Variovorax paradoxus: one gene and its partners. The protein of the gene in region 1 binds, or shares a complex with, the protein of each later gene. Links are inferred from orthologs where the notes say so. Each region holds a gene or a part of one and is shown in the gene's direction. Other genes may lie near its edges. The genes, in order: dnaN, dnaX, holA, QFZ42_RS18575 and QFZ42_RS10995.

Region 1 (4,369 bases):
CTATCAGCGCAAGACCTTCGACGAGTTCAAGGAGCGCTACCACTCGCTCGATCTGCTCCTGATCGACGACGTGCAGTTCTTCGCCAACAAGGACCGCACCCAGGAAGAATTCTTCAACGCGTTCGAAGCCCTGTTGGCCAAGAAGTCGCACATCGTGATGACCAGCGACACCTATCCGAAGGGTCTCGCCGACATTCACGAGCGGCTGGTGTCGCGCTTCGATTCGGGCCTCACGGTGGCCATCGAGCCGCCCGAGCTCGAGATGCGCGTGGCCATCCTGATCAACAAGGCGCGCGCCGAATCGGCCGAAATGCCCGAGGAAGTGGCCTTCTTCGTGGCCAAGAACGTGCGCTCCAACGTGCGCGAGCTCGAAGGCGCGCTGCGCAAGATCCTCGCGTACTCGCGCTTCAACCAGAAAGAAATCTCGATCGCCCTGGCGCGCGAGGCGCTGCGCGACCTGCTGTCGATCCAGAACCGGCAGATCTCGGTCGAGAATATCCAGAAGACGGTGGCCGACTACTACAAGATCAAGGTCGCCGACATGTACAGCAAGAAGCGCCCGGCCAGCATCGCGCGGCCGCGGCAGATCGCGATGTACCTGGCCAAGGAACTCACGCAAAAGAGCCTGCCGGAAATCGGCGAGCTGTTCGGTGGGCGCGACCACACGACGGTGCTGCACGCGGTGCGCAAGATTTCGGGCGAGCGCCAGCAGCTCACCGAACTCAACCAGCAGCTCCACGTGCTCGAACAAACGCTCAAGGGCTGACCCCCGGAATGTCATCAAGAATGCCCCACGCGACAGCGGAGAATGGCGTCTTACAAGCGGATTCAAAGAAATAAGAGAAGAGGAAGAAGACATGATCGTTTTGAAGGCAACCCAAGACAAAGTCCTCGCCGCGCTGCAGTCGGTCGCAGGCATCGTGGAGCGGCGCCATACCCTGCCGATCCTCGCCAATGTGCTGATCCGCAAGACCGGCGGCCAGCTGCAGCTGACCACCAGCGACCTCGAGATCCAGATCCGCACCACGGCCGAGCTCGGCGGCGATGAAGGCAACTTCACCACCACGATCGGCGCGCGCAAGCTGATCGACATCCTGCGCACCATGCCGGCCGACCAGACCGTGAGCCTCGAATCGAGCGCGAGCAAGCTGGTGCTCAAGGGCGGCAAGAGCCGTTTCACGCTGCAGTCGCTGCCGGCCGAAGACTTTCCGCTGGTGCAGGAAGCCGCCAACTTCGGCCCCGTGTTCAGCGTGCCGCAAAAGACGCTGAAGGACCTGCTCTCGCAGGTCTCGTTCGCCATGGCCGTGCACGACATCCGCTACTACCTGAACGGCATTTTGTTCGTCGCCGAAGGCAAGCAGCTGAGCCTCGTGGCCACCGACGGCCACCGCCTGGCGTTTTCGTCGGCCACGCTCGACGTCGAAGTGCCGCGCCAGGAAGTCATTCTTCCGCGCAAGACCGTGCTCGAAATGCAGCGCCTGCTGTCGGACGCCGAAGGCGCCATCGAGATGCAGTTTGCGAACAACCAGGCCAAGTTCAGCTTCGGCGGCATGGAGTTCGTCACCAAGCTGGTCGAAGGCAAGTTCCCCGACTACAACCGCGTGATTCCCAAGAACCACAAGAACAGCGTCACGCTCGGCCGCGCCCCCCTGTTGGCCAGCCTGCAGCGCACCGCCATCCTGACGAGCGAGAAGTTCAAGGGCGTTCGGCTCAACATCGAGCCTGGCACGCTGCGCATCGCGTCGAACAACGCCGAACAGGAAGAAGCGCAGGACGAGCTCGACATCGACTACGGCGGCGACGCCATCGAAATCGGCTTCAACGTGACCTACCTGATCGACGCCCTCGCGAACATGGGCCAGGACATGGTCAAGCTGGACCTGGCCGATTCCAACAGCTCGGCGCTACTGACCATCCCCGACAACGCGACATTCAAGTACGTTGTCATGCCCATGCGGATCTAGCCGCCAGAAAAGACAGCGCCTTGCGCAGACGACCCGCGGCCCCCCCGCGGGTTTGCGCTTTCAAGAGGCAGGAAAAATCGATTCCGAGAGCCCGAAAAATTTCGTGAATGCCGTGAGAGATAGAGGAATATCCGAATGAGTGCAGAAGAAAACAAGCCCCAAGTGCCCCACACCGAACCGGTCTACACGCCCGAGATCGAAAGTGCGGTGCCGATCGAGATCACGCCCGCCGACACCAGCTACGGCGAAGGCTCGATCACGATCCTCGAAGGGCTCGAGGCGGTGCGCAAGCGCCCCGGCATGTACATCGGCGACACCTCCGACGGCACGGGCCTGCACCACCTGGTGTTCGAAGTGGTCGACAACTCCATCGACGAGGCGCTGGCCGGCCATTGCGACGACATCGTCGTCACCATTCACACCGACAACTCGATCTCCGTGACCGACAACGGCCGCGGCATTCCGACCGGCGTGAAGATGGACGACAAGCACGAGCCCAAGCGCTCGGCGGCCGAAATTGCGCTCACCGAACTGCACGCCGGCGGCAAGTTCAACCAGAACAGCTACAAGGTATCGGGCGGCCTGCACGGCGTGGGCGTGAGCTGCGTGAACGCGCTGAGCGTGAAGCTGCGCCTGATCGTGCGCCGCGAAGGCAAGATCCACGAACTCGAATTCAGCCGCGGCTTCGTGCAGAACCGCTTGCTCGAAACCGTGAACGGCTTCGAGGTGTCGCCTATGAGGGTCATCGGCGAAACGGACAAGCGAGGCACCGAGGTGCACTTTCTGCCCGACACGGAAATCTTCAAGGAAAACAGCGATTTCCATTACGAAATCCTGAGCAAACGCCTGCGCGAGCTGAGCTTCCTGAACAACGGTGTGCGCATCCGCCTGCTCGACGAGCGCACCGGCAAGGAAGACGACTTCTCCGGCGCCGGCGGCGTGCGCGGCTTCGTGGAGTTCATCAACAAGGGCAAGACCGTCCTGCATCCGAACTCGTTCTATGCAGCAGGCGAGAAGCCCGCCGACACCTACGGCGGCATCCCGGGCACGCACATCGGCGTGGAAGTGGCCATGCAGTGGAACAGCGGCTACAACGAGCAGGTGCTGTGCTTCACCAACAACATTCCGCAGCGCGACGGTGGCACCCACCTCACGGGCCTGCGCGCCGCGATGACCCGCGTCATCAACAAGTACATCGAAGAAAACGAGTTCGCCAAGAAGGCGAAGGTCGAGGTCACCGGCGACGACATGCGCGAAGGCCTGTGCTGCGTGCTGAGCGTGAAGGTGCCCGAGCCCAAGTTCTCGAGCCAGACCAAGGACAAGCTGGTGTCCAGCGAAGTGCGCGCGCCGGTGGAAGACATCGTCGGCCGCCTCTTGACCGACTACCTGCAGGAACGCCCGAACGACGCCAAGATCATCTGCGGGAAGATCGTCGAGGCGGCCCGCGCCCGCGAAGCCGCCCGCAAGGCGCGCGAAATGACGCGCCGCAAGGGCGTGCTCGACGGCATGGGCCTGCCCGGCAAGCTGGCCGACTGCCAGGAAAAGGACCCCGCGCTGTGCGAGGTCTACCTGGTGGAGGGCGACTCCGCCGGCGGCTCCGCCAAGCAGGGCCGCGACCGGAAATTCCAGGCCATCCTGCCGCTGCGCGGCAAGATCCTGAACGTGGAAAAAGCGCGCTACGAGAAACTGCTCACCAGCAACGAAATTCTCACCATGATCACGGCGCTGGGCACCGGCATCGGCCGCGCCGGCGCCACCAGCGCGGGCGGCGGGGCGGACGACTTCAACGTCGCCAAGCTGCGCTACCACCGCATCATCATCATGACCGACGCCGACGTCGACGGCGCCCACATCCGCACGCTGCTGCTCACCTTCTTCTACCGGCAGATGCCGGAGCTGGTCGAGCGCGGCCACATCTACATCGCGCAGCCGCCGCTCTACAAGGTGAAGGTCGGCAAGGAAGAGCAGTACCTGAAGGACGGCCCCGCGCTCGACGCCTTCCTGCTCAAGGTGGCCCTGAAAGACGCGAGCATCGAGACCGGCGGCCCCAATTCGACCACCCTGAGCGGCGACACCCTGGCCGAACTGGCGCGCAAGCACCAGCTGGCCGAGGCGGTGATTGCGCGGCTGCGCAACTTCATGGATGCCGAGGCCCTGCGCGCCATTGCCGACGGCGTGGCGCTCGACCTCGACACCACGCCCGCGGCCGAAGCCTCGGCCGTGGCACTGCAGGCCAAGCTGCGCGAGCTCAACACCACCGGCGTGCCGGCCGAAGTGACCAGCGAGTTCGATGCCCGCACCGACAAGCCGCTCTTGCGCATCAGCCGCCGCCACCACGGCAACATCAAGAGCAGCGTGCTCACGCAGGACTTCGTGCACGGCGCCGACTACGACGCGCTGGCCCA
Region 2 (4,331 bases), 3.3 Mb from region 1 along the record:
GCAAGCCCTTTCTCAATGAACTCAATGAACCCAATGAACGCGCGGCGCCTCTTCATACCCTCGCGGGTGGCATCCCGCGGGCGCCGGCGCCTGCTTGCCGCCGGTGCACTGGCGTGGCTGGGCGTGCCTTCGGCCCGCGCAAACACCAGCATCGGCCCGGTGCTGCCGGCGGTGTCGGCCCCGGCCCTGCCGCTGCGGCGCCACGACGGCGCCACACGGATGCTCGCGGCGCAGCTGCGAGGCGCCCCAACTGCCGTTCAATTGATGTTTACCGGATGCAGTACGGTCTGCCCGATCCAGGGGGCCTTGTTCTCGACGCTGCAGGCGGCATTGCTGTCGGAGCGCAACACGGCGGTGCGCCTGCTGTCGCTGAGCATCGATCCGCTGTCCGACGACCCTGTTGCACTGAGCGCCTGGTTGCGGCGCTTCGGCGCAAGGCCAACGTGGAGCGCGGCGGCGCCAACCCCCGAGGCACTTGAGTCGATGCTCTCGCTGTTCACGGGAGGCGCGGCAGCGGGTGACCGCCATACCGGCCAGGTTTATCTGTTCGATCGTCACGCCCGGCTGGTCTGGCGAACCAGCGAGTTGCCGCCGACCGAAGAGGTCATGGCCGGACTACGACAGATTGGTTAGTTGGATGCAGAGGCTGCGGAACCAGCCCCGTGAGGAGGCTTGCTTGCCATGCCTCGTCTTTTCGATGTTAGGTTGACGAGCCTTACCCCTGGCACTGACTACGCAGTTAGGGCTGCTTGGTTCCCCACCTGACCCGGTTGGCCACTTCACCATGCAGGGAGGCCCGTCAGCTTGCATTGTAACCCGGCGGCCGGGCAAAGCCGGGGCTCCGGCGTCCCTCGAAAAGACAGGTCTTTTTTGATTTGCGGGATGGGGCGGAGGACCACAGCCGCGCCTTTTAGAATGCCCGCAATGTCTTATCTCGTGCTCGCTCGCAAGTTCCGTCCGAAAACCTTCGGTGAGATGGTTGGCCAGGGGCACGTGGTGCAGGCGCTCGAGAACGCGTTGACCACGCAGCGCCTGCATCACGCCTATCTTTTTACCGGTACGCGGGGTGTGGGCAAGACCACGGTTTCGCGCATTCTGGCCAAGTCGCTCAACTGCCAGGGCCCGGACGGGCAGGGCGGCATCACGGCCACACCGTGCGGGGTGTGCCAGGCCTGCAAGGACATCGATTCGGGCCGTTTCGTCGACTACACCGAGCTGGACGCGGCCTCGAACCGCGGCGTGGACGAGGTGCAGTCGCTGCTCGAACAGGCGGTGTACAAGCCGGTGCAGGGGCGCTTCAAGGTCTTCATGATCGACGAAGTGCACATGCTCACCAACACCGCGTTCAACGCGATGCTGAAGACGCTCGAAGAGCCGCCGGAATACCTCAAGTTCGTTCTGGCGACCACCGATCCGCAGAAGGTGCCGGTCACGGTGCTGTCGCGCTGCCTGCAGTTCAACTTGCGGCCGATGGCGCCCGAGACGATCCTCGAACACCTGACGGGTGTGCTGCAGACCGAAGAGGTGCCGGCCGAGCCGCAGGCGCTGCGTCTGCTCGCACGCGCCGCGCGCGGTTCGATGCGCGATGCGCTGTCGCTCACCGACCAGGCCATCGCATTCGGCAACGGCGAACTGCTCGAGACCGGCGTGCGCCAGATGCTCGGCAGCGTGGACCGCGGCCATGTATTCAAGCTCATCGAGGCGCTGGCGCAGGGCGACGGCAAGACGGTGGTCGACACCTCCGAGGCGCTGCGCCGCGACGGCATGTCCGCCGCGTCCACGCTGGAAGAAATGACGGCCGTGCTGCAGGCCATGGCCGTGCTGCAGGCGGTGCCTTCGCGGGCGGAATCGGCCGATTCGGCGACCGATCCCGATGCGGCCGACACGGCGCGTCTCGCGTCGCTGATGCCGGCGGACGAAACCCAGTTGCTCTACAGCCTGTGCCTGCACGGGCGCGGTGAGCTGGGTCTGGCGCCCGACGAGTATGCGGCGCTGACGATGGTGCTGTTGCGGCTGCTGGCCTTCAAGCCTTCCAGTACGGCAACGTCTTCATCGGCTTCTTCGGCCTCCCCGGAAAAAAAAACTCTGAATGAAGCCCCGGGGGCGGTTTCGGCCCCCGCGGCCGCACCGCCGCCCCGGGTTGCGCCGGTTGCCGAAGCGCCGGCTCCAGTTGCCGCGCCGGTGCCCCGGCAGGCCCCTCCGGCGCCCGCGGGCCAGCGTCTTGCCGTGGTCAGCGAGCCCGTGCGGCGGAGCGAACCCAGGCCATCCGCGCCGTCAGAGGGGCCGCCGTGGGAGGAAGAGGGCGCCAAGGTGCTTGCAGTTCCGATGCGCGTCCAGCCGCCGCCGGGCCAGCGGGACGTGCCGCGCCCCGACGAGCAGCGCGCCCCTGCGCCGCCCATTCCGCCCAGCGAGGACGGTGATTTCTGGCACGCCACGGTCACGCAGATGATCGCGGCCGAGAGCATCAACGCCCTGGCGCGCGAACTCGCGCTGCAGTCGCAGCTGGTGGCGCGCGATGTCGACCAGTGGATACTTCGCGTGGAGCGGGAGCTGCTCAACCAGCCTTCTGCCCGCGAGAAGCTCACCGATGCCCTGGCCGCGCTGGGCCACGGTGTGAAGCTCGCCATTGAAATCGGCGGCGTGGTCGACAGCCCCGCACGGCGCAACAAGCAGGCCGCCGACGAACGCCAGCGCGTGGCCGAAGAAGCCATTCGCAGCGACCCCGAGGTGCAGATGCTGATGCGTGATTTCGATGCGAAGATCGTGCCTGGAACGCTCAAACCCGCCTGAGCGCCATCTCTTATCCTTCCCCATTTTTCACCAACCAATCAGGACCAACGATGTTCAACAAAGGACAACTGGCCGGCCTCATGAAGCAGGCGCAGGCAATGCAGGACAACCTCAAGAAGGCCCAGGAAGAGCTGGCCACCATCGAGGTCGAAGGTGAATCGGGCGCCGGCCTGGTCAAGGTCGTGATGACCTGCAAGCACGACGTGAAGCGCATCACCATCGACCCGAGCCTGTTGGCCGACGACAAGGACATGCTCGAAGACCTCGTGGCCGCAGCCTTCAACGCCGCGGTGCGCAAGGCCGAGGAAACCAGCGAGCAGAAGATGGGCAAGCTCACGGCCGGCATGCCGGGCCTCCCGCCCGGCATGAAGCTGCCGTTCTGAGCCGTTGATGGCCGACGCCAGTTCGCTCGACGCGTTGGTCGATGCGCTGCGCCGCCTGCCCGGTGTCGGCGTCAAGTCGGCCTCGCGCATGGCGTTTCATTTGCTGCAGCACGACCGCGAGGGTGCGCAGCTGCTTTCGCGCGCGTTGCAGCAGGCGGCCGGCAACGTGCGGCATTGCGAGCGCTGCAACACGTTCACCGAAGCACCCGTCTGCCATGTGTGCCTCGATGCGCGCCGCGACGCGACCAAGCTTTGCGTGGTCGAGACACCCGCCGACCAGGCGGCGCTCGAGCGCACGGGAGCCTTCCGCGGCTACTACTTCGTGCTGATGGGCAAGCTCAGTCCGCTGGACGGTATCGGGCCCAAGGACATCGGCCTGCAGAAGCTCTTCGACCGCGCGCTCGACGGCACGGTGAGCGAAGTGATCCTGGCCACCAACTTCACGGCCGAAGGCGAAGCCACCGCGCACGTGATCGGCGAAGCGCTGAAACAGCGCGGCCTCAACGTAACGCGCCTTGCGCGCGGCGTGCCGGCCGGCAGCGAGCTCGAATACGTGGACCTCGGCACCATCGCGCATGCACTGGTCGACCGCCGGTAGTCCGCTGGCCATCGCGCGCAGCGGCCGTTGCAGCCGCAGCCGAACGGAGACAACCCCGACATGACTTTTTCATTGCTCACCGTCGCCTACTGGTGCGTGTTCATCGCGTGCGGCCTGCCGTACCTCGCGGCCTGGATCGCCAAGATCGGCAGCTTCGGTCCGCGCGACAACGTGCAACCGCGCGATTGGGCCGCCAAACAGAGCGGCTGGCGTGCCCGCGCCAACAGCGCGCAGGCCAACAGCTTCGAAGGGCTGCCGTTCTTCATCGGCGCGGTGATCATCGCGCATCAACTGGGCTTGGCGCAGGCAAGGCTCGACATGCTGGCGGCGGCCTACGTCGTATTGCGCGTGATCTACATCGCGCTCTACATCAAGGGCATTGGCGGCGCACGCAGCGCGGTCTGGTCGCTCGGGTTCCTGGTCAACGTCGCGATTCTTTTTATCGCGCGATAGGCCCGCCGATACAGCGTTTGAAAGAGGCCTCGGAGAGGCCTTCGTACTTACGTGAAAACCCGCACGGGATGACCCCGATGCAGGCAACAGGGGCGCACCCCTAAGCT
Region 3 (4,315 bases), 510 kb from region 1 along the record:
AGAAGTACGGCGCCGACACCGCGCGCCTGTACACCATGTTCACCGCGCCGCCCGAAGCCACGCTCGAGTGGAACGACGCGGCCGTCGAAGGCAGCTACCGGTTCCTGCGCCGGGTCTGGAACTTCGGCGTGGCGCAGGCCGACGTGCAGCCCGTGGCGGCCGGCGGCCAGTCCTTCGGCAAGAACGCCCAGGCGCTGCGCCGTGAGGTGCACACCGTGCTGCGCCAGGTCGACTACGACTACCAGCGCATGCAATACAACACCGTGGTGTCGGGCGCGATGAAGCTGCTCAACGCGCTGGAGGGCTTCAAGCCCGACGGCAGCGCCGGCGACACCGCCGCGCTGCGCGAAGGCTTCGGCATTTTGCTGCGCTGCCTGTACCCCGCCACGCCGCACATCGCCTTCCAGCTCTGGCAACAGCTCGGCTACGACAAGGAACTCGGCGGCCTGCTCGATGCGCCTTGGCCGGTGGTCGACGTGGCCGCGCTCGAGCAGGACGAGATCGAGCTCATGCTCCAGGTCAACGGCAAGCTGCGCGGCGCGCTGCGCATCCCGGCCGGTGCTTCCAAGGCCGAGATCGAGCAACTCGCGCTCTCGTGCGACGACTTCGTCAAGTTCGCCGAAGGCGCGCCGGCCAAGCGCGTCATCGTGGTTCCCGGCCGGCTGGTCAACGTGGTCATTTGAACGAACGACAGAAGCATGAAGAACAACCATCGCATTGCCTCGCTGCCGCGCCGCGGCCTTCTTCTGGGTCTCGCCGCCGCGGGCGCGGGCCTGGGCCTGTCCGGCTGCGGGTTCGAGCTGCGCAAGGCACCCGTGTTCGCGTTCAAGACACTGTCGGTGTCGGGCAATTCGGAGCTGATCAACCGCCTGCGCCGCGAAATGCGCGCTGCGGGCACCGTGACGCTGGTGCCGGCCACCGAGGCCCAGACCGCCGACGCGATCCTCGAGATCCTTGGCGAAAACCGCGACCGCATCGTGATCTCGACCAATTCGGCCGGGCTGCTGCGCGAACTGCAACTGCAGCTGCGCGTGCGCTTCACGCTGCGCACGCCGGGCGGCAAGGCGCTGCTGCCGCCGACCGAGGTATCGCAGACGCGCGACCTGAGCTTCAACGAGACCAACGCGCTCGCGAAAGACGGCGAGGCCGAGCTGCTGTACCGCGACATGCAAGCCGACATCGCACAGCAGCTGATGCGCCGCCTGGCGGCCGTCAAGGAACTCTAGGCGCGGCCTGCGCCCTGCCGCGACTCATGCAACTTGCCAGCGCCCAACTCGGCTCCCATCTGCAGAAGGGGCTGAAGCCTCTCTACACGATCCACGGCGACGAGCCCTTGCTCGCGCAAGAGGCCGCGGACGCCATTCGCACCGCGGCCCGTGCGCAGGGCTACACGGAGCGCAGCTCGTACACCGCGGCCGGCGCGCACTTCGACTGGAGCGCGGTGCTCGCGGCCGGCGGCTCGCTCTCGCTGTTCGCCGACAAGCAGATCGTCGAGATCCGCATTCCTTCGGGCAAGCCCGGCAAGGACGGCAGCACCGCGCTGCAGCAGCTGGCCGAGGCGGCCCAAGGCAACGACAGCACGCTGACGCTGGTGATGCTTCCGCGGCTCGACAAGGCCACGCGCACCGGGGCCTGGTTCTCGGCGCTCGAGAACAACGGCGTGAGCCTGCAGGTCGACCCGATCGAACGCGCCGCGCTGCCGCAGTGGATCGCGCAGCGCCTGGGCCTGCAAGGCCAGCGCGTGATGCCGGGCGACGAAGGGCAGCGCACGCTGCAGTTCTTTGCCGACCGGGTCGAGGGCAACCTGCTTGCGGCGCACCAGGAAATCCAGAAGCTCGCCTTGCTGCATCCGGCGGGCGAGCTGAGCTGGGAGCAGGTCGAAGGCGCGGTCAACAACGTGGCGCGCTACGACGTCTTCAAGCTCTCCGAAGCGGTGCTCGCCGGCAACCCGCAGCGCGTGGCGCGCATGCTCGACGGCCTGCAGGCCGAGGGCGAGGCCGAAGTGCTGGTGCACTACACGATCGCCGAGGACATCCGCGCGCTCAAGCGCGTGAAAGACGCCATGGCTTCGGGCCGGCCGCTGCCCATGGCGCTGCGCGAAAACCGCATCTGGGGTCCGCGCGAGCGTGCCTTCGAACGCGTGCTGCCCCGACTCGACGACCGCATGCTGGCCCGGCTGCTGCGCGCCGCGCATGTGGTGGACGGCATCTGCAAGGGGTTGAAGCAGCCCGATTGGCCCGCGAGCGGATGGCAGGCGTTGCAGCGGCTGGCGCTGATGCTGTGCCGCGCCTGCAGCAGCGCTGCTCTTGCTCCCTCTCCCTCCGGGAGAGGGGTGGGGTGAGGGCCGGCGGCCTTCATTGCGTCGCGCGTTTTCGGGTGCCGCAGCCCTCCCCCTGGCCCTCTCCCAGGGGGAGCGGGGACAAAGCCCAAGGGTGCAAAGCCCCGGGGTGATCCAAATGCAGGAAAATGCCGGCATGAACGCGTTCAACGTCAGCGAGCACATGCAGACCCTCGGCCTGCAAGCCAAATCCGCCGCATTCCTCATGGCCCGTGCGGATGCAGCTACCAAAAACAGAGCATTGAAGGGCCTGGCCAAGCGCCTGCGCGAAGCCGGGCACGGGTTGGCAGCCGCCAATGAGAAGGACCTGGCGCGCGCCACGGCCGCAGGCCTGTCGGCGCCGATGGTCGACCGCCTCAAGCTCACGCCCAAGGTCATCGAGACCGTGGCCCTGGGCTGCGAGCAGCTTGCCGGCATGGCCGACGTCATCGGCGAGATCATCGGCATGAAGCAGCAACCCAGCGGCATCCGCGTGGGCCAGATGCGCGTGCCGATCGGCGTGTTCGGCATGATCTACGAGAGCCGCCCCAACGTGACGATCGAGGCCGCGAGCCTCGCCATCAAGAGCGGCAACGCGGCCATCCTGCGCGGCGGCTCGGAAGCCATCGAGTCGAACAAGGCACTGGCGCTGCTGGTGTCCGAGGCGCTGGCCGAAGCCGGCCTGCCGGTGGATGCAGTGCAGCTGGTGCAGACCACCGACCGCGAGGCCGTGGGCCAGCTCATTGCGATGCCCGAGTTCGTGGACGTGATCATTCCGCGCGGCGGCAAGGGCCTGATCGAGCGCATCAGCCGCGACGCCAAGGTGCCGGTCATCAAGCACCTCGACGGCAACTGCCACGTCTACGTCGACGACACGGCCGAGTTCGAGATGGCGCTGCGCATCGTCGACAACGCCAAGACCCAGAAATACAGCCCCTGCAACGCGGCCGAAGGCCTGCTGGTGTCGGCGACGGTGGCGGAAGACTTCCTGCCCCGCATCGCGGCCATCTTCGCGGCCAAGGGCGTGGAAATGCGCTGCGACCCGGTCGCAGCCCGCATCCTGCGCGCGGACGATGCCGCCGGTTCCAACGCAAGAATCGTCGATGCGGTGGAGTCCGACTGGTCCGAGGAATACCTGGCCGCGGTGATCAGCATCAAGGTGGTCGAGGGCGTCGACGAGGCCATTGCCCACATCAACCGCTACTCGAGCCACCACACCGACGCGATCGTCACGCGCGACCATGTGCATGCGCAGCGTTTCCTGCGCGAGGTCGATTCGGCGAGCGTCATGGTCAATGCGAGCACACGCTTCGCGGACGGTTTCGAGTTCGGCCTGGGGGCCGAGATCGGCATCAGCACCGACAAATTCCATGCCCGCGGGCCGGTCGGCATCGAAGGGCTGACTTCGCTGAAGTACGTGGTGCTCGGGCAGGGCGAAGTCCGCAGCTGAGGCCCGGAAGGCGGACGGACTGAACCAAGTCCGTTGTACGTAGTCTTGTCATTGGGGCGGCCACCCCCAAATCCTACAATTCCGCTCTACCTTTCAAGTACAAAACCAACAAGGCCGCCGCATGGTTCCGCATCTCGTCACCGCCCTGACCGGCCCGATCAACGAACTGGAGCAGCGGGTACTCGACTCCACGCCCGCCATCGAGCGCTGGTTCCGGCTCGAATGGATGGAGCACACGCCGCCGTTCTACAGCGCGGTCGACATCCGCAACGCAGGCTTCAAGCTGGCGCCGGTCGACACCAATCTTTTCCCGGGCGGCTGGAACAATCTCACCAAGGAGATGCTGCCGCTGGCGGTGCAGGCCGCGCAGGCCGCCATCGAGAAGATCTGTCCGGAAGCGCGCAACCTGCTCGTCATTCCCGAGAACCACTCGAAGAACACCTTCTATCTCGCGAACGTCGCCCAACTGGTGCGCATCTTCCACATGGCGGGACTCAACGTGCGCGTCGGGTCGATCGATCCGGCCATCAAGTCGACCAAGAAGATCG
Region 4 (4,294 bases), 1.5 Mb from region 1 along the record:
AACGGTACGCTCTACATTCGCGAAAACGACCCCGACGATTCCGATAATGAACCCGGCCAAGCCGTTGCGGTGCCCAGGGCCGGCCTGCAGGCCCGCATTGCCCCCTTGCGCGAGCGCACCGTGAAGCTCGTGGCCCGGCTTGCAAAAGAGCTTGGACCGGATGCATGGCTTGATGGCGAGGTGCAGCCGGCTGGGGCGCTCGATCTGCACTGAAAACTGCCTGCATCGTGCGCTGAGGCATCGGGCGGAGCGCCCGCTGCTATTTCAGTGCGGCGAGCACGCTCTCCAGGAATTCGCGCATGGTGGATCCGAAGTCTTCCGGCTGGGCGGGCCGCTCGAACCGCCGCGGGAATTCGGCTTCCAGGTCCGGGTGCGAGCGCATGAAATGGATGATCTCGGCGCGCAGCGCTTCGAGTTCGGCCGGCGTGGAGGCCTTCCGGTATTCGGCCATGACTTCGGCACCGGTCTCGCCGAAGTAATCGTAATCTTGGCCGAAATAGACCTTGGTGAGGTTATCGATGAGTTCGTAGCGTTTCATGGCGATTCGACTGCTGGCTTCAGAAGGGGTGCGCCGTCAGTATGTAGTACGGCATTCCGTTGTAGCTCTTCATGTTCAGGATCACGCGCACGCTGCTCAGCTGGCTGACGGTGCTGCTGCCCCGCTGTACGCCGATGCCCACCACGCTGCCCACGTTGTGCTCGAACACCATGGGCTTTGAGCCGGTGGCGGCCGAGCGCGACCACGCCTTGATGGCCCTGGCGTTGGCACGAACGGTGGCGCTAATGGCGCGCTCCGCGATGTCGAGGTTGTGGAACGACGACACCTTGGGCAGCGACGGCTTCTTCACCAAGCGCTCGAAAAGTTCTACCTCAGTCTTGCCGACATGCTCGCGGATCGTGTGGCCGCCGATCTTGGTGTTCAGCGGCCCTTCATGCCGCAACAGGTCGACCGGCTCCAGGCGAAACCGGCCGGCGCGCACCGCGATCACTCGCGCGACGACCAACCCGGAAGCCACGGCCAGCGGCACCGCGATGTCCACCGCAAGACCGATGCCGTCGGCCGTTTCGCGCGAAGCACCCAGCGCCTCGGCCGCCGAGCTGGCCGTCACGGCGGTCACCGTGCGCTGTGGGGTGCCGGTCCAGACCTGGCGGCTCGAGGTTGTCAGGGTGTCGTAGCCGTGCACGCCCAGCACCACGCAGCCGGCCTTGGTCATCATTGTGGGCTCGGGTGCGACGCAAAGCACGCCGGCGCCGAGCAGTTCCACGACGCCGCCCACCAGCCCCACGGTGCCCCAGAGCCGATTGCTCAAGCTCGCGGATTCGGGCACCTCCTGGTCGCCCAACACCGCCGCCATCTGAACCGGTGTCAGCGCGACGCTCAATCCTTCGACTTCGTCATCCATGCCAGATCCCTTTCCTTCCCATGCCTTCGATGCCATCGGACGGTCAAAACCGCGGTCCGCCGCATTCTGGCATGCATGCACGCGCCGGCGCGCAGACACGGGCCGGCCGCGAGACAATCGGTGCCGTGAGTTCCCCGCCCGTGCCAACGCCTCCGATCCGCCGCATCGCCCACCTCGACATGGACGCCTTCTTCGCGTCGGTCGAGCTGCTGCGCTATCCGCAGCTCAAGGGGCTGCCGGTGGTGATCGGCGGCGGACGGCGCAGCGTGGACGAGGCGATTCGCCATGTGCCGGAGGGCGGCACGCTGGCCGACATTCCGATCGAGGCTTTTCCGCGGCTGAAAGACTACGCGGGCCGCGGCGTGATCACCACGGCCACCTACCCGGCGCGGCAGTTCGGCGTGGGCTCGGCGATGGGGCTGATGAAGGCCGCCAAGCTGTGCCCGCAGGCCATCATCCTGCCGGTGGATTTCGAGGAGATCCGCAAGTATTCGCGCAGCTTCAAGCAGATCATCCGGGAGATCGCGCCGCTGATGGAAGACCGCGGCGTGGACGAGGTGTACATCGACTTCACCGACGTGCCCGGCGGCCAGCGCGACGGCGGGCGCTCGCTGGCGCGGCTGATCCAGAAGACCATTCACGACGCCACCGGTCTCACCTGCTCGATCGGCGTGGCGCCCAACAAGCTCATTGCCAAGATGGCGAGCGAGTTCAACAAGCCCAATGGAATTTCGATCGTCTACGAGGACGACCTGCAGACGCGCATCTGGCCGCTGTCCTGCCGCAAGGTGAACGGCATCGGCCCCAAGGCCGACGAGAAGCTCAAGCGCTTCGGTATCGAGACCGTGGGCGAGCTCGCGGCGCGCGACCGCGACTGGCTGATCCAGAACTTCGGCAAATCCACCGGCGCGTGGATGCACGAAGTGGCCTGGGGCCGCGACGACCGGCCGGTGGTCACCGAGAGCGAGCCCGTGTCGATGAGCCGCGAAACCACCTTCGACCGCGACCTGCATGCGGTGCGTGACCGTGCGGAGCTCGGCGCCATCTTCACCCACCTGTGCGAGAAGCTGGCCGAAGACCTGCAGCGCAAGGGCTATGTGGGAAAGACCATCGGCATCAAGCTGCGCTACGACGACTTCAAGATTGCCACGCGCGACCAGACCATCGACCGCTACACCGCCGACGGCAAGACCATCCGCCAGATCGGCGGACTGTGCCTCAAGCGCGTGCCGCTCGAGCGTCCGCTGCGCCTCCTGGGCGTGCGCGTGGGCGCGCTCGCAAAGGCCGGCAGCCCCGAGGCGGCGGCACTCACCGGAGCGAGTGCGCAGCGCGTGCCGCCGGAAGCGGCAGCGACCACCGCGTCGCTGTTCTGATCCCATGGCCGGACGTTGGCTCAGGCGAGCCGCATTCACATTGCTGGGCTTCGTGGCCCTGGTCGGGTTGTATGTGGGCACGGCCTGCGTGCTGATGTTCTGGCCCGCCAACGCAGGGCCCTCGGCCACTGTCGCCGAGAACACGACCGCGGTGCAGGCCTGGGTGCTGAGCAACGGGGTGCACACCGACCTGGTGTTTCCGATCCGCTCGACGGGTGTCGATTGGAGGCAGCTCTTTCCGCTCGCGCACTTCAAGGCCGTGCCGCCCGATGCCGAGTTCATCGCCATCGGCTGGGGCGACCGCGAGTTCTACCTGAACACGCCCACCTGGGGCGACCTGACGGCCTCGCGCGCGCTCGGCGCGATGCTTGGCGGCAACCGCGCGCTGCTGCACGTGAGCTATCTCTCGCGCGCCTCGTTGCGCAAGAACGCCTTCCGCCTGCCGCTCTCGGAAGCGCAGTACGCGCAACTCGCGGGCTACGTGCGCGCCGCGCTGCCTTCGGGTCGCGCAACGCCCATCGCCGGCACTCACTACGGCAACAACGACGCCTTCTACGAAGCCGAAGGCGGCTACCACCTCTTTGAGACCTGCAACACCTGGACCGGGCGTGGCCTGCGGCAGGCGGGGGTCAAGGTGAGCCGGTGGACGCCGTTCGATTTCAATGTGGTGTGGCACCTGGAGCCGGTCCGGCCCTGACTCCAGGAACAAAGAGCCTCCATCGCACCGGCGGCGCGTGCGTCGTCCTACAGGCGGCGGTTGCCGGTGCAGGCACAAGCGACGGGTACCGTTTCCACGGAAACCACATGCCGGCACGCTCCACATCGCCTTCACCGCCCTCCCCGCCACCACTGCCTGCAAAGCCGACGCCGATCGCCAACGGCCTCGTCTATGTGAACCCCGACATGCCGGGCATCCGGCGCCTGAAGCAAGGCGATCGGTTTCGCTATCGCGATGCACAGGGCCGATGGGTGCGCGATGCGGACGAGCTCTCGCGCATCCGGATGCTGGCAATTCCGCCGGCCTACACCCAGGTGTGGATCTGCCCGCTGCCGAACGGCCATTTGCAGGCCACCGGCATCGACGCGCGCGGACGCAAGCAATACCGCTACCACCCGGACTGGCGGCTCTTCAAGGACGAAACCAAGTTCGAACGCCTCGAAGCCTTCGGGCTCGCGCTGCCGCGCATCCGCGCGCGCGTGGCGCGCGACCTGCAGCAGGGCAGCGGAACGGCGCCGCCGGGGCGCCAGCAGGTGTTGGCCGCGCTGGTGCGCCTGCTCGACACCACGCTGCTTCGCGTGGGCAACGAGGAGTACGCGAGCAGCAACGGCTCTTACGGACTCACGACGCTGCGCAACCGGCACGCCGCAGTGCAGGGCGCGGCGCTTCGGCTGCGCTTTCGCGGCAAGAGCGGCGTGATGCACGAAGCCCTGCTGGACGACCCGCGGGTGGCGAAGGTGGTGCGCCAATGCCAGCAGTTGCCCGGCCAGGCCTTGTTCCAGTATCAGGACGAAGACGGC
Region 5 (4,458 bases), 3.0 Mb from region 1 along the record:
TCTCCGCCATTTCCATCGGACCCGTGCGCCGCTTCTTCCTTACGCTTTTCCTGCTCGCCGCCCTGGGTGCGCTCGGCCTCGGCGCCGCCGGACTCTGGTGGGTGCACCAGCCGCTCAAGCTGCCCGCGCCCAGCCTCGATCTTTCGGTGGAACCCGGCACCACGCCGCGCGGCGTGGCCCAGGCGGTGGCCGATGCCGGCGCCGATGTGCAGCCGCAACTGCTCTATTTCTGGTTCCGCATTTCCGGACAAGACCGGCAGATTCGCGCCGGCAGCTACGAGCTGGAGCGCGGCATCACACCCAAGATGCTGCTCAACGTGCTGGTGCGCGGCGAAGAGGCCACCCGTAGCCTGGTGCTGGTCGAAGGCTGGAACTTCCGCCAGATGCGGGCCGCGCTCGCCAAGGCCGAGCAGCTCAAGCCCGAAACCATCGGCATGCCCGACGACGCCCTGATGGCCAAGCTGGGCAGGCCCGGCGTGCACCCCGAGGGGCGCTTTTTCCCTGACACGTACACCTATTCGAAGGGCTCGACCGACACCGCGCTGCTGCAGCGCGCCATGCGGGCCATGGACAAGAAGCTCGAAGCCGCGTGGGCGGCCCGAGCGGCCGACCTGCCGATCAAAACGGCCGATGAGGCGCTTATTTTGGCCAGCATTGTCGAAAAAGAGACAGGAAAAGCCAAGGACCGCGCCGAGATTGCCGCCGTGTTCGTCAACCGGCTGCGCACCGGCATGCCGCTGCAAACCGACCCCACCGTGATCTACGGCATGGGCACCACCTTCGACGGCAACCTGCGCAAGAAAGACCTGCAAGCCGACACGCCCTGGAACACCTACACGCGCGGCGGCCTGCCGCCCACGCCCATTGCCATGCCCGGCAAGGCGGCGCTGCTGGCGGCGGTGCAGCCGGCGCAGAGCAAGTCGCTGTACTTCGTTTCGCGCGGCGACGGCACCAGCCAATTCAGCAGTTCGCTCGACGACCATAACCGCGCGGTCAACCGCTACCAGCGCGGCGGCGGCAACGGCGAACCCAAACCGAAAGTCGCGCAATGAGTGAAGGCTTGTTTCTGACGCTCGAGGGCATCGATGGTGCCGGCAAGTCCAGCCACCTCGATGCGATGGAAGCGCTCTTCAAGGCGCAGGGCCGCGCGGTGGTGCGCACGCGCGAGCCCGGCGGCACGCCGCTGGCCGAAACCCTGCGCGGCCTCATCCTCGAACAGCCGATGGATCCGCTGACCGAATCGCTTTTGGTGTTCGCGGCCCGGCGGGACCACGTCGCGCGGGTGATCGAGCCGGCGCTGGCACGCGGCGACGTGGTGCTGTGCGACCGTTTCACCGACGCCACCTTTGCCTATCAGGGCACGGGCCGCGGCTTCGATGCGCAGGTGCTGTCGACGCTGGAGCGATGGGTGCAGGGCAGGGCGGATTCCGCCGATGCGATCCGACTGTTGCAGCCCCACATCACCCTGTGGTTCGACCTTGCGCCCGAGGTGGCCGCCCAGCGGCTGGCCGGCGCCCGCGTACCCGACAAGTTCGAATCCCAGCCGGTCGAATTCTTCCGGCGCGTTGCGGCGGGCTACGCGGCACGCGCGGCCGCCGATGCGCAGCGCTTCGTGCGCATCGACGCCAGCCAGACCCGCGACCAGGTCTGGCAGCAGGTCCAAACGGCGCTCGTCGCACGCGGCGCGTTGGCCGCTTCGAGCGGAGCTTTGCCATGAGCACCCCGGCGCTTTCGCCCTGGCTGCACCGGCCGCTCGGCGAACTGTTGCGCCAGCGCGGCCATGCCTGGCTGCTGCAGGGCCCTTCGGGCCTGGGCCAATACGAACTCGCATTGGCACTGGCCGCCGCCTGGCTGTGCGAACAGCCGAAGGCGGAAGAGGGCGGCGCCGCCTGCGGCCATTGCCCGAGCTGCCACGCCATCGACGTTCGAACCCATGCCGACCTGTGCGTGCTGATGCCCGAGGTCGCCATGCTGGAACTGGGCTGGCCGCTCGACGAGAAGGCCCAAGCCGACATCGACGACAAGAAGCGCAAACCGAGCCGTGAGATCCGCGTCGAGGCCATGCGCGACGCGGTCGGCTTTGCCCAGCGCACCAGCGCCCGCGGCCGCGGCAAGGTGGTGCTGGTGTACCCGGCCGAGCGCATGAACACCATCACCGCCAACGCGCTGCTCAAGACGCTCGAAGAGCCGGTCGGCGACGTCCGCTTTGTGCTGGCCAGCGAAGCGGCGTGGCAATTGCTGCCGACCATTCGCAGCCGCTGCCTCGGCTTCACCCTGCCGTGGCCCGCAACAGCCGAAGCCGAAGCCTGGCTCGGCGCACACGATGTGCCCGCCGCCGACGCCACCGCCTTGCTGCGCGCGGCCGGCGGCCGGCCCAGCGATGCCCTGCGGCTCGCGCGCTCCGGCCAGTCGCCCAAGGCCTGGGCGCTGCTGCCCAAGGCCGTGTTGCGCGGCGATGTCGCGGCGCTGGCGGACCAGGCGCCTTCGCAGGCCATCGGAACGCTCCAAAAGCTTTGCCACGACCTGATGGCCGTCGGCAGCGGCGCCGCGCCACGGTTTTTCGATGCCGCCGATCTGCCGGCCGCCGTGCCTTCTCACCTGGCGCTGGCGCGCTGGTCGAAGTCGCTGGCCAGCGCCGCCAGAACCGCCGAACACCCCTTCAATGCGGGCCTCATGCTGGAAGCGCTTGTGAGCGAAGCGCGAACCACCCTAAACTCTGCTCCTCGCCGACCATGAACCAACCCGCCGCCCCAGCCCCCGCCGCCGCACCTCAACGGCCGAGCGTCATCCAGCTCGCCATCAAGGAAAAGGGCGCGCTCTATGCCGCCTACATTCCGCTGTTTGCCGAAGGCGGCATCTTCATTCCGACCGCGCGCGAATACCGGCTGGGCGACGACGTCTACGTGCTGCTCACGCTGCCCGAAGACCCGCAGCGCTACCCGGTGGCCGGCAAGGTCGCCTGGATCACGCCGCAGCGCGCCGCGGGCAACCGCGCGCCGGGCGTGGGCATCCGTTTCCCGTCCGACGAAAAATCGCGTCAGCTCAAGGCACGCATCGAAGCGGCGCTCGGCGGCTCGATGGCTTCCGACCGCCCGACACAAACTATCTAGGCTCGAAGGCTAGGCTCGCCCCCAGGCTGCGCGCACTTCGTGTCGCTACGCCCACCCCCTACCGGGGGCAATACCAGCGGCCCGGCAGAGCCGGTTCCGCGGTATTTCTGGAATGGGGCCAACCGCCGCCGCTCCCCTGATACGCCATGTTTACCGATTCCCACTGCCACCTGACATTTCCCGAGTTCGCGGACCAGATGCCGCAAATCCGCGCCGCCATGGCCGAGGCGCAGGTCGACCGGGCCTTGTGCATCTGCACCAAGCTCGAAGAGTTCGACGACGTGCAGGCGCTGGCCGCCCGCTACGACAACTTCTGGGCCAGCGTGGGCGTGCACCCCGACAACGAGGACATCGCCGAGCCCACGGTGGACGACCTGGTGCGCCGTGCCGCGCTGCCCCGCGTGGTGGCCATCGGTGAAACCGGCCTCGACTATTACCAGATGGAAGAACGCAAGGGCGGGCGCAGCATTTCCGACATGGAATGGCAGCGCGACCGCTTTCGCGTGCACATTCGCGCCGCACAGCAAACCCGCCTGCCGCTCGTCATTCACACCCGCGAAGCCTCGGCCGACACGCTGGCCATCCTCAAGGAGGAGGGCGAAGACGGCGCCGGTAATGCCGCGGGCGGCGTGTTCCATTGCTTTACCGAAACCGCCGAAGTCGCGCGCGCGGCGCTCGACCTGGGCTTCTACATTTCGTTTTCGGGCATCCTGACCTTCAAGAAGGCGCAAGACCTGCGCGACGTGGCGGCCTTCGTGCCGCTCGACCGGATGCTGATCGAAACCGACAGCCCCTACCTGGCCCCCGTGCCGTACCGCGGCAAGACCAACAATCCGTCGTACGTGCCCTATGTCGCCAAGCAGATCGCCGAACTGCGCAAGCTGCCCGTCGAAGCAGTGGCAGAGGCCACCAGCGACAACTTCGAAACGCTGTTCAAGGGAGTCAAAACAACATGAAGAAATACATCAAAAAGTTCTTGTATCTGGCTGTCGCAGCAGCAACTTTTGCTGCTCATGCGGGCTCCTTCGAAGACTTTTTCCGGGCCGTTCGCGGAGACAACGCCAGCGGTGTGCGCACCCTGCTGCAACGCGGCTTCGACCCCAACACGCGCGATGAACATGGCCAGACGGGCCTGATCATCGCGCTGCGCGAGCCGTCGCCCAAGGTCGTCCAGGTGCTGCTCGAGTCGCCGCAAACCGATGTCGACATTGCCAACGCCAAGGACGAAACCCCGCTGATGCTGGCGGCCATCAAGGGCCAGCAAGACGTGGTCACCCAATTGCTCAAGCGCGACGCCGCCGTCAACAAGACCGGCTGGACGCCGCTGCACTACGCCGCCAGCAGCGGC

The links.
Region 2: the proteins of dnaN (region 1) and dnaX are in contact, whole or in part, in a cryo-EM structure (PDB 8GIZ), measured with the Escherichia coli proteins. The link is inferred for Variovorax paradoxus from one-to-one orthologs.
Region 3: the proteins of dnaN (region 1) and holA are in contact, whole or in part, in a cryo-EM structure (PDB 8GIZ), measured with the Escherichia coli proteins. The link is inferred for Variovorax paradoxus from one-to-one orthologs.
Region 4: the proteins of dnaN (region 1) and QFZ42_RS18575 are in contact, whole or in part, in a solved structure (PDB 1OK7), measured with the Escherichia coli proteins. The link is inferred for Variovorax paradoxus from one-to-one orthologs.
Region 5: the proteins of dnaN (region 1) and QFZ42_RS10995 are in contact, whole or in part, in a cryo-EM structure (PDB 8GIZ), measured with the Escherichia coli proteins. The link is inferred for Variovorax paradoxus from one-to-one orthologs.

What each region holds. Positions count from the first base shown.
Region 1 is NZ_JAUSXG010000001.1:5,383,846-5,388,214, reverse strand. What follows is about bases 1-2,910. They hold dnaN (DNA polymerase III subunit beta), read left to right. Parts: upstream 1-857; coding sequence 858-1,964; downstream 1,965-2,910. Other genes in these bases: gyrB (DNA topoisomerase (ATP-hydrolyzing) subunit B), read left to right, coding at 2,100-2,910; dnaA (chromosomal replication initiator protein DnaA), read left to right, coding at 1-766. Outside these bases: more of gyrB, read left to right, coding at 2,911-4,369. UniProt on the Escherichia coli protein: Confers DNA tethering and processivity to DNA polymerases and other proteins. Acts as a clamp, forming a ring around DNA (a reaction catalyzed by the clamp-loading complex) which diffuses in an ATP-independent manner freely and bidirectionally along dsDNA.
Region 2 is NZ_JAUSXG010000001.1:2,106,788-2,111,118, forward strand. What follows is about bases 486-3,357. They hold dnaX (DNA polymerase III subunit gamma/tau), read left to right. Parts: upstream 486-924; coding sequence 925-2,790; downstream 2,791-3,357. Other genes in these bases: QFZ42_RS09800 (SCO family protein), read left to right, coding at 486-633; QFZ42_RS09815 (YbaB/EbfC family nucleoid-associated protein), read left to right, coding at 2,841-3,173; recR (recombination mediator RecR), read left to right, coding at 3,181-3,357. In the rest of the region: QFZ42_RS09795 (hypothetical protein), read left to right, coding at 1-19; more of QFZ42_RS09800, read left to right, coding at 16-485; more of recR, read left to right, coding at 3,358-3,771; QFZ42_RS09825 (MAPEG family protein), read left to right, coding at 3,832-4,224. UniProt on the Escherichia coli protein: Part of the beta sliding clamp loading complex, which hydrolyzes ATP to load the beta clamp onto primed DNA to form the DNA replication pre-initiation complex.
Region 3 is NZ_JAUSXG010000001.1:4,878,234-4,882,548, reverse strand. The notes cover bases 441-3,296. They hold holA (DNA polymerase III subunit delta), read left to right. Parts: upstream 441-1,252; coding sequence 1,253-2,341; downstream 2,342-3,296. Other genes in these bases: QFZ42_RS23270 (glutamate-5-semialdehyde dehydrogenase), read left to right, coding at 2,475-3,296; QFZ42_RS23280 (LPS-assembly lipoprotein LptE), read left to right, coding at 699-1,226; leuS (leucine--tRNA ligase), read left to right, coding at 441-683. Also shown: more of leuS, read left to right, coding at 1-440; more of QFZ42_RS23270, read left to right, coding at 3,297-3,767; gshA (glutamate--cysteine ligase), read left to right, coding at 3,889-4,315. UniProt on the Escherichia coli protein: Part of the beta sliding clamp loading complex, which hydrolyzes ATP to load the beta clamp onto primed DNA to form the DNA replication pre-initiation complex.
Region 4 is NZ_JAUSXG010000001.1:3,857,488-3,861,781, forward strand. The notes cover bases 791-3,625. They hold QFZ42_RS18575 (Y-family DNA polymerase), read left to right. Parts: upstream 791-1,474; coding sequence 1,475-2,776; downstream 2,777-3,625. Other genes in these bases: QFZ42_RS18570 (RNase A-like domain-containing protein), read right to left, coding at 791-1,403; QFZ42_RS18580 (TIGR02117 family protein), read left to right, coding at 2,781-3,473; QFZ42_RS18585 (DNA topoisomerase IB), read left to right, coding at 3,581-3,625. Also shown: QFZ42_RS18560 (hypothetical protein), read left to right, coding at 1-213; QFZ42_RS18565 (contact-dependent growth inhibition system immunity protein), read right to left, coding at 260-538; more of QFZ42_RS18570, read right to left, coding at 558-790; more of QFZ42_RS18585, read left to right, coding at 3,626-4,294. UniProt on the Escherichia coli protein: Poorly processive, error-prone DNA polymerase involved in translesion repair and untargeted mutagenesis. Copies undamaged DNA at stalled replication forks, which arise in vivo from mismatched or misaligned primer ends.
Region 5 is NZ_JAUSXG010000001.1:2,362,430-2,366,887, forward strand. The notes cover bases 726-3,724. They hold QFZ42_RS10995 (DNA polymerase III subunit delta'), read left to right. Parts: upstream 726-1,713; coding sequence 1,714-2,736; downstream 2,737-3,724. Other genes in these bases: mltG (endolytic transglycosylase MltG), read left to right, coding at 726-1,052; tmk (dTMP kinase), read left to right, coding at 1,049-1,717; QFZ42_RS11000 (PilZ domain-containing protein), read left to right, coding at 2,733-3,110; QFZ42_RS11005 (TatD family hydrolase), read left to right, coding at 3,257-3,724. In the rest of the region: more of mltG, read left to right, coding at 24-725; more of QFZ42_RS11005, read left to right, coding at 3,725-4,066; QFZ42_RS11010 (ankyrin repeat domain-containing protein), read left to right, coding at 4,063-4,458. UniProt on the Escherichia coli protein: Part of the beta sliding clamp loading complex, which hydrolyzes ATP to load the beta clamp onto primed DNA to form the DNA replication pre-initiation complex.